DNA from 3 places in the Mesorhizobium sp. WSM4822 genome. Region 3 is predicted to be linked to each of the others. Evidence: riboswitches for the same ligand, from Rfam matches in the RefSeq annotation. Region 3 holds a riboswitch; each other region holds the start of a gene.
The links. A riboswitch is a leader RNA that binds a small molecule or an ion and turns the genes downstream of it on or off. The one in region 3 is predicted to bind cobalamin.
Positions count from the first base shown of each region.

Region 1: linked by a shared signal. The riboswitch ahead of AC0L3E_RS13250 (DUF1636 family protein) and the one ahead of AC0L3E_RS30920 (ABC transporter ATP-binding protein) in region 3 are both predicted to bind cobalamin.
Region 2: linked by a shared signal. The riboswitch ahead of bluB (5,6-dimethylbenzimidazole synthase) and the one ahead of AC0L3E_RS30920 (ABC transporter ATP-binding protein) in region 3 are both predicted to bind cobalamin.

Region 1 covers NZ_JBVVQM010000005.1:33,157-36,427, forward strand. The annotation lists gene AC0L3E_RS13245 (winged helix-turn-helix domain-containing protein) at 1-1,129, shown strand, start outside; cobalamin riboswitch at 1,159-1,362, shown strand; gene AC0L3E_RS13250 (DUF1636 family protein) at 1,402-1,830, shown strand; gene cobW (cobalamin biosynthesis protein CobW) at 1,833-2,885, shown strand; gene cobN (cobaltochelatase subunit CobN) at 2,904-3,271, shown strand, end outside.
Region 2 covers NZ_JBVVQM010000004.1:120,000-123,270, reverse strand. The annotation lists gene AC0L3E_RS11320 (histone deacetylase family protein) at 1-926, opposite strand, end outside; cobalamin riboswitch at 1,046-1,225, shown strand; partial or broken gene bluB (5,6-dimethylbenzimidazole synthase) at 1,229-1,954, shown strand; gene AC0L3E_RS11310 (hypothetical protein) at 2,077-3,060, opposite strand.
Region 3 covers NZ_JBVVQM010000018.1:75,728-78,998, reverse strand. The annotation lists gene AC0L3E_RS30930 (DSD1 family PLP-dependent enzyme) at 1-200, shown strand, start outside; gene AC0L3E_RS30925 (AraC family transcriptional regulator) at 205-1,038, opposite strand; cobalamin riboswitch at 1,295-1,501, shown strand; gene AC0L3E_RS30920 (ABC transporter ATP-binding protein) at 1,664-2,452, shown strand; gene AC0L3E_RS30915 (ABC transporter substrate-binding protein) at 2,502-3,271, shown strand, end outside.

The sequences.
Region 1 (3,271 bases), on a different contig from region 3:
CCCGACCGGCACGCCCGACCGCCGGCATTTTGCCCGCACCCTCTCCCGCACCGGCCTGCTGCAGATCGATTCCGTCAGCGCGGTGGTGCGCGCTCATTATATGCCGCTCTATTCGCGCCTTGGTCCCTACCCGTTCTCGCTGCTCGACAACGCGGCCGTGACGCGTAAGCGCACGGTTTTCGAATACTGGGCGCACGAGGCGTCCTTCCTGCCGGTCGAGACCTACCCGCTGATGCGCTGGCGCATGCAGCGCGCCGAGCGCGGCGACGAAATGTATCTGGGCCTCGCCAAATGGGGCCGCGAGCACGCCGCCTATATCGAAGAGATTTACCGCCAGGTCGCCGAGCGCGGCCCGATTGCCGCTTCCGCGCTCGAAGGCCAGAAAGGCTCGGGTGGCTGGTGGGGCTGGAGCCATGCCAAGCACGCATTCGAATGGCTGTTCTGGGCAGGCCGCATCACCACGGCGCATCGTCGCGGGTTCGAGCGCTTCTATGATCTGCCCGAGCGCGTGCTGCCGCAGGCGATCCTCGACCTCCCAGTGCCGACGCCTGAGGACGCGCACCGCGAATTGCTGCGCATTTCCGCCCGCGCCCACGGCGTGGCGACTTCAGGCGATTTGCGCGATTATTTCCGCCTGTCGCCGGCCGACATGAAAGGCCGGCTGGAGGAACTGGTTGAAACCGGCGAGTTGCTGCCGGTGCGTGTCGAAGGCTGGGACAAGCCGGCCTATCTTCACCGGGACGCCCGCCTGCCGCGCAAAATCGGGGCCCGCGCCCTGCTGGCGCCCTTCGATCCGGTTGTCTTCGAACGATCGCGCACCGAGCGGCTGTTCGATTTCCATTACCGCATCGAGATCTACACGCCGGCCGACAAGCGGCAATACGGCTATTATGTCCTGCCGTTCCTGCTCGGCGACAGGATCGTGGCACGCGTCGACCTCAAGGCCGACCGTCCGGCCAGTATACTGCGGGTCCATGCGGCCTATGCCGAGCCGGGTGCGCCGCCTGAAACCGCTGCAGAACTGTTAGAGGAATTGAAGCAGATGCAGGGCTGGCTTGGCCTAGAGCGCATGGAAGTGACCCAGGCCGGCGATTTGGGTCCGGCGCTGGCCGACATCGCCATGTCGTAAGCTCGCGTTGACACCGCCGCTCGCAAAAGCCTAAATCCGGTTCAGATGGTCTCTTGCCCGCAACGGCAAGAGCTAAGAGGGAATGCGGTGAGGGGCAAAATCCCAAATCCGCGGCTGTCCCCGCAACTGTAAGCGAAGAGCCAAGGCCGAAAGCCACTGGGAGTTCCCGGGAAGGCGGCTACCCAAGGCGATGACCCGCGAGCCAGGAGACCTGCCGTCTGCGACTTTAGAATCCGATCGCCCGGCGGGTTTCCGGGCAAGGAGCCCGATCTTTGGACCACGACAGCAGTTTTTCGGCTGGCACAGCGGATATTTCGTCCGGCCATGATGATGCGTTGGCCGGCGTCACCATCATCGTCTGCGCCTCCTGTCGCGACGAGACCGGCTCCGACGCTCATCCCCGCGCCGGCGAATTGCTGGCGGAGGATACGCGCCGCGCCGCATCCGGCGACGACATCCGCATCCGCAGTGTCGAATGCCTTGGCAATTGCAAGCGGCGCCTCAGCGCCGCCATCCTGCGCGACGGCTGCTGGAGCTATGTCTTTGGCGACCTGACCGAGACCAGCGGCGCCGACCTCGTCACGGGCGCCAAGCTTTTCGCCACCTCGACCGACGGTCTCATTCCCTGGCGTGGCCGCCCCGATAGCCTGAAGCGCGGCCTCGTTGCCCGCATCCCTCCCCTCGACCTGCTGAAGGACTGACCATGACTGCCCCAGATTCGTCTGCGAACCTCTCCCGCGTTCCCTGCACCGTCGTCACCGGCTTCCTCGGCGCCGGCAAGACGACGCTGGTCCGCCATCTCCTGGAAAACGCCGGCGGCAAGCGCATTGCCATCATCGTCAACGAATTCGGCGACATCGGCATCGACGGCGAGATTCTCAAGGGCTGCGGCATCGACACCTGCCCGGAGGAAAACATCGTCGAACTGGCCAATGGCTGCATCTGCTGCACCGTCGCCGATGATTTCGTCCCGGCGCTTGACAAGATCCTGTCGCTGACGCCGAGGGTCGACCACATCCTGATCGAGACTTCGGGCCTGGCGCTGCCCAAGCCGCTGGTCCAGGCCTTTCAGTGGCCGAGCGTGAAAAGCCGGGTGACTGTCGATGGCGTCATTGCCGTGGTCGACGGGCCGGCCTTGGCCGAAGGCCGCGTCGCCAACGACATGGATGCCCTGCAGGCGCAGCGCGCCGGGGACGAGACGCTCGACCACGACGACCCGGTGGAAGAACTGTTCGAGGATCAGATCGCCTGCGCCGACCTGATCATCCTGTCGAAGAGCGACCTGATGGACGCCGCCGGCACCGCCCGCGCCAATACCATCATTGGCGAACACTCCGCCCGCGCGGTGAAGATCGTGCCGACATCGCATGGCAAGGTCGATCCCTCGGTGCTGCTCGGGCTCGGTCTCGCCGTCGAGGACGACATCGAGAACCGCAAGTCCCATCATGACGGCGCGTTCGACCACGAGCATGACGACTTCGACACCTTCATCGTCGACATTGCCTCGATCGCCAATCCGGACGAGCTGGCAAAGCGCGTCGCCACCGTCGCAGAAGAAGAGAACGTGCTGCGCGTAAAAGGCTTCGTCGAAGTCGGCGGCAAGCCGATGCGGCTCTTGCTGCAGGCCGTCGGGCCGCGCGTCAATCATTACTATGACCGCGCCTGGACCGCGCAGGACGACCGCCGCTCGCGCCTCGTCGTCATCGGCCTGAAGGGGCTGAACCGCCCGGCGATCGAGCGTATACTCGCCGGCTGATTTCGGACACGGGTCGCGATGCACATCCTCACCACGACATCCGCCTCGCTCGACGACCTCGCCGAGCCGGTCGATCTGCGGCAGACGCCGGCGGATATCGTGGCCCTGTCCTTCACCGACAGCGACCTCGCCGGACTGGCGGCAGCCTGGAAGGCCGATGCCGGCCGCCTGCCCTCGATGCGGCTGGCCGCACTGCGTGACCTGCGCCATCCGATGTCCGTCGACCTCTGGGTCGACAGCGTCGCCCGCCACGCCAAGATCATCCTGGTGCGCATCCTCGGCGGCTACGACTGGTGGCGCTACGGCTGCGACCAGCTCGCCTCGACTGCCCGCGAACGCGGCATAAAACTGGCGCTGCTGCCCGGCGAATGCCGCGACGAGGATTT
Region 2 (3,271 bases), on a different contig from region 3:
CATCCTTTCATCAGTCGCCCGACATGGGCGGCGACCGAAAATGCCAATCCCTGCAGATCGTAGCCGCCCTCGAGCAGGCTGACGAGCCGGTTGCCGCTGTGGCGTGCCGCGCGCTGCATCAGCTGGCCGGTCGCCCAATCGAAATCATCCTCGGTCAGATTGATCTCGGCCAGCGGATCGCGGTGGTGCGCGTCGAACCCCGCCGAAATGATAATCAGGTCGGGCGCGAAATTGTCGAGCGCGGGCAGGACGCGCGACAGGAAGGCATCGCGAAACACCTCGCTGCCAGTCTGCGGCGCCAGCGGCGCGTTGACGATGTTGCCGGCGCCCGTTTCGTTCTTCGCTCCGGTGCCGGGATAAAGCGGCATCTGGTGTGTCGAGCAATAGAGCACCGACGGATCGTCCCAGAAAATGTCCTGCGTGCCATTGCCGTGATGCACGTCCCAGTCGACGATGGCAACGCGCTCGACACCGTGTTTCTTCTGCGCATAGCGCGCCGCGATCGCCGCCGTGTTGAACAGGCAGAAGCCCATGGCGGTGGTCTTTTCGGCATGATGGCCGGGCGGCCGGGCGGCGACGAAGACGTTGTCGGCGCGGCCCGAAAAGACGTCATCGACGGCGGCGTTGGCGGCGCCGATCGCGGTGATCGCCGCTTGCCAGCTCTTCGGACTGGCAGTGGTGTCGGCATCGATGCGGGCAATCCCCTCGTCGGGAATGGCGGCGCGCACGCGGGCGACGAAATCGGCGGGATGCGCGTAGAGGATGGTGGCCTCGTCGCCTTCCGACGCCTGGATACGATCGAGCCCGGCAAAGGCTTCCTCATCGAGCACGCTCTCGATGGCACGCAAGCGGTCGGGCCGCTCGGGATGTCCGGGCGGCGTGAGATGCTCGAGGAAGATCGGATGGGTGTAGAGACGGGTGGTCATGCTCCCTATCTAGTGCCCCGGCGCCGCTATGGCCATGCATTGCTGCTTGATCGCTGGGGAAAATCGACTGCGTCCATTCGCGTCGCCGCAGGCATTGGCCTCGCCGGCGCTTCGGCGTAAGGTCCCTGGTACTGCCTGGTGCCCGCCGCAAGCGGGAGAATCGGGAACACGGTTGAATTCCGTGGCGTGCCCAACGCTGTGAGGGGGACCGCGCCGGTAAATGCCACTGTCGATGACGGGAAGGCACCGGACGCGGGTTGATCCCAAGCCAGAAGACCGGCCTGGCAGGCATCGTCATCCGAATGGTCAGGCGGACGACATCAGAGCGACGTGTGTCCATTTGGACGCACAAAGTACGCTCTGACAGTTTTGAATCTGCAATCGCAAGGGGACAAGCGATGCCGGAACATATGACCGCTGCCATTGACGACGGATTTGACCAGGATGCGCGCGATGCGGTCTATCGCGCCATGTTTACGCGGCGCGACGTGCGCAGCCATTTCCTGCCCACCGCGATCGATGACGACGTGCTGGCGCGGCTGCTGCTTGCTGCCCATCACGCGCCATCGGTCGGCTTCATGCAGCCATGGAATTTCATTGTCATTCGTGACAGCGAGCGACGGGCGGAGGTGCGTGACCTGTTCCTGGCCGCGCGCGAACAAGAACTGCCGGCGATCGAGGCGGAAAAACAGGCGCTGTATCGCAAGCTCAAGCTGGAAGGCATCTGCGAGAGCGCACTCAACATCTGCATCACCTGCGATAGGCAGCGCTCGAAGGGTTCGCCGCTGGGACGCTGGCACAATCCGGAGATGGATCTCTACAGCACCGTCTGCGCGGTGCAGAATTTCTGGCTGGCCGCGCGTGCCGAGGGCGTCGGTGTCGGCTGGGTGAGCATCATCGAGGCTGAGGCGCTGAAGCGGCTGTTGGCCATTCCGGATCACGTAACGCCGATCGCCTATCTCTGCGTCGGCCGTGTTTCCGAGTTCGCTCCCAAACCGGACCTTGAAACGCATGGCTGGGGACGGCGGCTGCCGCTGCCGGAGCTGATCATGAGCGAGACTTTTTCCGGGCAAGGCGAGACACAGCTCAAATCCACCGTGGCGCGCCTCAACACCGTTCCTGCCTCACCAGACACCATCCGCCCAGCCGATCAGGGTGTGGCGCCGGCCGTACCCCAGCGCGAACCGCCGAAGGAGGCGAGCGCCTTGTCCTTGAGCTCCCTGAACTTCGACGACGCCTCGGCCAGCCGGGCGTCCCAGGCCGGATCCGGCACCTGGCCCGCAATGGTCTTGAAATAGACCTGCATCAAGCAGGCGATGGCGAAGGGTTCAATGAACGCCGCCTTGAATGCCCAGGCGAAGACGATGGCGAGCACAAAAGCCCAGCCGGCGAGCTGGCCAGGCATCAGGAAGAGAATGGCGCCGGCAGGCGCCAGCATCATCAGAAAGATGATGAACGACACGCCCCACATGATGACCGCCAGCCAGACGGCGTTCTTGACCATGACCTTGCCGTTCTGGGCATAGAGCACGACGCCCTGGCGCGCTGTCTCGAAGGGCGAGGCTGAATTGATGCGGATGTTGTAGCCGAGGATGATCTCGTCGACATAGGTCAGCGACAGGCGGATCACCGTGTTGATGAAGGAGACCAGGCCGCTCAGGCCCGGTATCGGCAGGAAGGCGGCGATGCCGCCGAGCAGGCCGGTGATGGCGCGGATGGCGCCCTTGACGAGTTGGTCGACGACGAAAAGGATGTTGGCCTCGGCGAAACGCTGGGTCACAATATCCCTGGCATAGGCGATCTGGTCCTGACCGCCGGGAATGTCGCGGCCGTCGATCAGATGAACCATGACGGCGATGTGGCCGGCCTTGACGACATAGAGGATGTATTCGCGGATCCAATACACAGCGATCGAGACGAGGCCAAACCCGACCACGCCGCCCCACAGGGCAAAGGACATGGGCCCGTCGGGATCAGTGGAGATATGGCCGACGCCATAGCCGACCGAGGCGCCGGTGCCCGTCGCCATAATGTAGGCCAGCGTGATGCCGAAATAGACGATCATGCGAAAGACGATGAACGGCCAGGTCCGCATCATGATGGACACCGACCGGCCGATCTCAAAATCCCACATGTGCCCCGAATCTCCGCCTCAGAGATGGTGGAAGAGGATGGACTCAACCCGGCGATTGTCAATTGCCGGCCCTGACGCCAAAGGGCAACGAATTGGGGCTAACGGGTTTCTTCGGAGCCTTCGCCGGCGCGTAGGCTGACGGAGCATCAAACGAAAAACCCGCCTGTGCGGCGGGTCACTGGCGCAAATCAGCACCATGGACGAATATGTA
Region 3 (3,271 bases):
GCATGAAGGCGAACGGGCTGCTCGGCCTGTCCTCCAACCAGCAATTCATGGGCTTGCCCGCCGACGCGGCCGCAAAGCCCGGCGACTACGCGTTTCTAAGGCCGACGCAGAGCGAAGCCGTGCTGCAGCAGTTCGGGTCGATCGCGGTGTTTTCCGGCGGCCGGATCGCCGATCGCTGGCCGGCGTTGCCGATGGCCTGACCGACTACGCCTTCACCGGTATCCAGATCTCCAGCCCGCCCTTGCCGCTGCGCGGGTCGAATTCGGGGCCGTAGCGTTCGAATTCCGGCGCGTCCGCGATCTCATGCCCGGAGGCCGGCAGCCATTTGTTCCAGATCGTGTTGACCGTCCGGCGGATGGTCGAGATGTGTTCGCGGTGGGCAAAGACCGCATATTTCTGCGCCGGCACCCGCACCCGGTAGAAGTCCCTGGGCAGGTCGGAGAAGTCAGACACTTCGACGCCGGCGATGTAGTCGAAATTGCCGGCATCGTCGCCGTTGACGCAGACGCCATAGGCGACGTTGCCGGTCTCGCCCGGGATGTTGCCGATATAGGGGCCGAAGCGCTGCCATTGCATCGGAATGGCGGCGCTGGTTTCGCAGCTGTAGCGTTCGCCGAGGCCGGCGATCAGGAACGGCCGGCTGGTCTCGAAACGCGGCGGTTCGAGATTGGTGAGGAGGGACTGGTCCATCAGGATCGGCTCCACGAGGTCGAGCTTGTCGAGTGTGCCCTGCGCGCGCACCAGTTCCGGCGTGGTGCCGAACTGATCGCGGAAGGCACGAGTGAACGCCTCATGCGAGTTGTAGCCGGCGTCGAGCGCGACGGCGAGGATGTCGGGCGCCCCGCCCGCCAGCTTGCGCGCCGCCTCGGTCAGCCGGCGTGAGCGCATGTAGCCCATCACCGACCGGCCGGTGGCGGCGCCGAAGGCGCGCGTCACATGAAAACGCGACACGCCGCTGCTTTGCGCGACATCATCAAGCGAGATCGCCTCCGGCAGATGGCTTTCGACGAACCACAGCGCTTTCTCGGTCGGGTTCATTTTGCTCCTCGCATTGGCCGGATCATCTTGGCGCCTTTCCCCAAGGCCAGTTTGATCGAAATTGCGCATCCCGTGCAATCTGCGCCGACGCCGGTCGCCATCCGGCCAACCGCCCCATGAGCTTTCGCTTGACAGCGACCGGCGTCATCTCTTAGGTATGTTATATTATTACATAAAGAGAGCATGCGATGCCTGTTTCCCTTAGCTGGCCCACCACTCCGTCCGAGAAATCCATTGCGAAGCGATCGGCGCAAATCTACGCTGAAGCGGTGATGGTCCCCGAGTCGAAAGGCGAGGGGTGAAAAGGGAACACGGTGAGGCCTGCTCAGGTCGAGACCGTGGCTGCCCCCGCAACTGTAAGCGGCGAGCAAAATCCGTGAATGCCACTGGCCGGCAAGGCTGGGAAGGCTGGATGGCGCAACGACCCGTGAGCCAGGAGACCTGCCATCACTGAGTTGACCGGACGGGGTGTGCCGGGAGGAAACGCGAATCCCGGTCTTGTCGGCCGGTTCGCCAGCTTCCTTCCGTCGCCAGTTTTGGAAAGTGACGGAAAGTTGGACGGCTCCATCCATCGCATCGTCGTATATACGCTTTGCCGTCCCGGCAAGCCGGCGGGCAGCAGCCGATGACCGTAGCGCTTCTCGAAGCCCGTGACCTCTGCGTCACGGCGAATGGGCGGGATCTGGTTCAGGCGGTCAGCTTCTCGGTGGCCGCCGGCGATCGCCTTGCCATCATCGGTCCCAACGGCGCCGGCAAGACGACGCTGCTGCGCATGCTGTCGGGCATGCTGCGTCCGAGCTCCGGCGAGGTGAAGCTCGGCGGGCGCCTCCTGGACAGGATTTCAGCCGCCGAACGGGCGCTGCACATTGCCGTGGTCGGCCAGACCGACCAGCCCGATCCGCGGCTGGCGGTGATCGACTATGTCGAGCTTGGCCGGGTTCCGCACGCCGGGCTGCGGCGCAGGAGCGAGGAGCGCGAGATCGTCGTCGATGCACTGCGTCGGACCGGCCTGCTGCCGCTATTTGGCCGCACCATCGGCTCGCTGTCGGGCGGCGAGCGCCAGCGCGCCCAACTTGCGCGCGCCATCGCCCAGCAGCCAAAAATCCTGTTCCTCGACGAGCCGACCAACCATCTCGACCCGCGCGCCCGCGGCGAACTGCTCGACCTCGTGGCAGGCTTCGAGATGACGGTGATCGCGGTGCTGCACGATCTGGCGCTGGTGGCACCGTTCGCCACCAGGGTGGCGGTGATGAACCATGCCCGTCTGCAAGCGCTCGCCGCACCGCGCGAAGCGCTGACCCAAAAGCTGATCCGCGAGATTTTCGGCATCGATGTGCTGCGTCTGCGCCATCCGACCGAAGACCGCGAACTGACGGTGTTCGATGTGCCGAACCGTGCCGCGCCGCCGTCGTGATTGAAGCCATTTCGTAGTCGACCCAATCCCATCCACAAGGAGCAAATCCGTGAAACGCCTGGCCTTTTCGCTTGTCTTCTCGCTGCTGGCCTCGACAGCCCTGGCCTTCCCGGTCACGGTCGACAGCTGCGGCAAGCCGCTGACCTTCGATGCGCCGCCGAAGCGCGCCGTCATCCAGGATCTCAACATGGCCGAGATGGCTTTCGCGCTGAAACTGCAGCCGTCGATCGTCGGCCTGACCGGCATCACCGGATGGTACAAGGTGGGTCCCGAATTCAAGGCCGAGCAGGGTTCGATCCCGGAACTGGCGCCGAAATATCCGACGCTCGAAAACCTCGTCGCGGTCGAGCCGGATTTCTTCTTCGCCGGCTGGTATTATGGCATGAAGCCGGGCGGCGAGGTGACACCCGATACGCTTGCTCCGCACGGCATCAAGACGCTGGTGCTGACGGAAAGCTGCGTGCATCTCGACAAGAGCCGCCCAGCCGCCTCGATGGACCTGCTCTATGGCGACGTCGAAAAGCTGGGCAAGATCTTCGGCAAGGAGGCCGAGGCGGAGAAGCTTGTCTCCGGCTGGAAGAAGCAGCTCGCCGACATCACCGCCAAGGTCGGCAACGGCAAGGGTACGCGAGTGTTTCTCTATGATTCCGGCGAGGACAAACCGTTCACAGCAGGCAAGTTCGCCATCCCCAGCGCCATGATATCAGCCGCCGGCGGCGACAACATCATGGCCGACATGGACACCAGCTGGGGCAACACGGACTGGGAAACGGTGGCGTCGCGCAATCCGCAATTCCTCATCCTGCTCGATTACCAGGG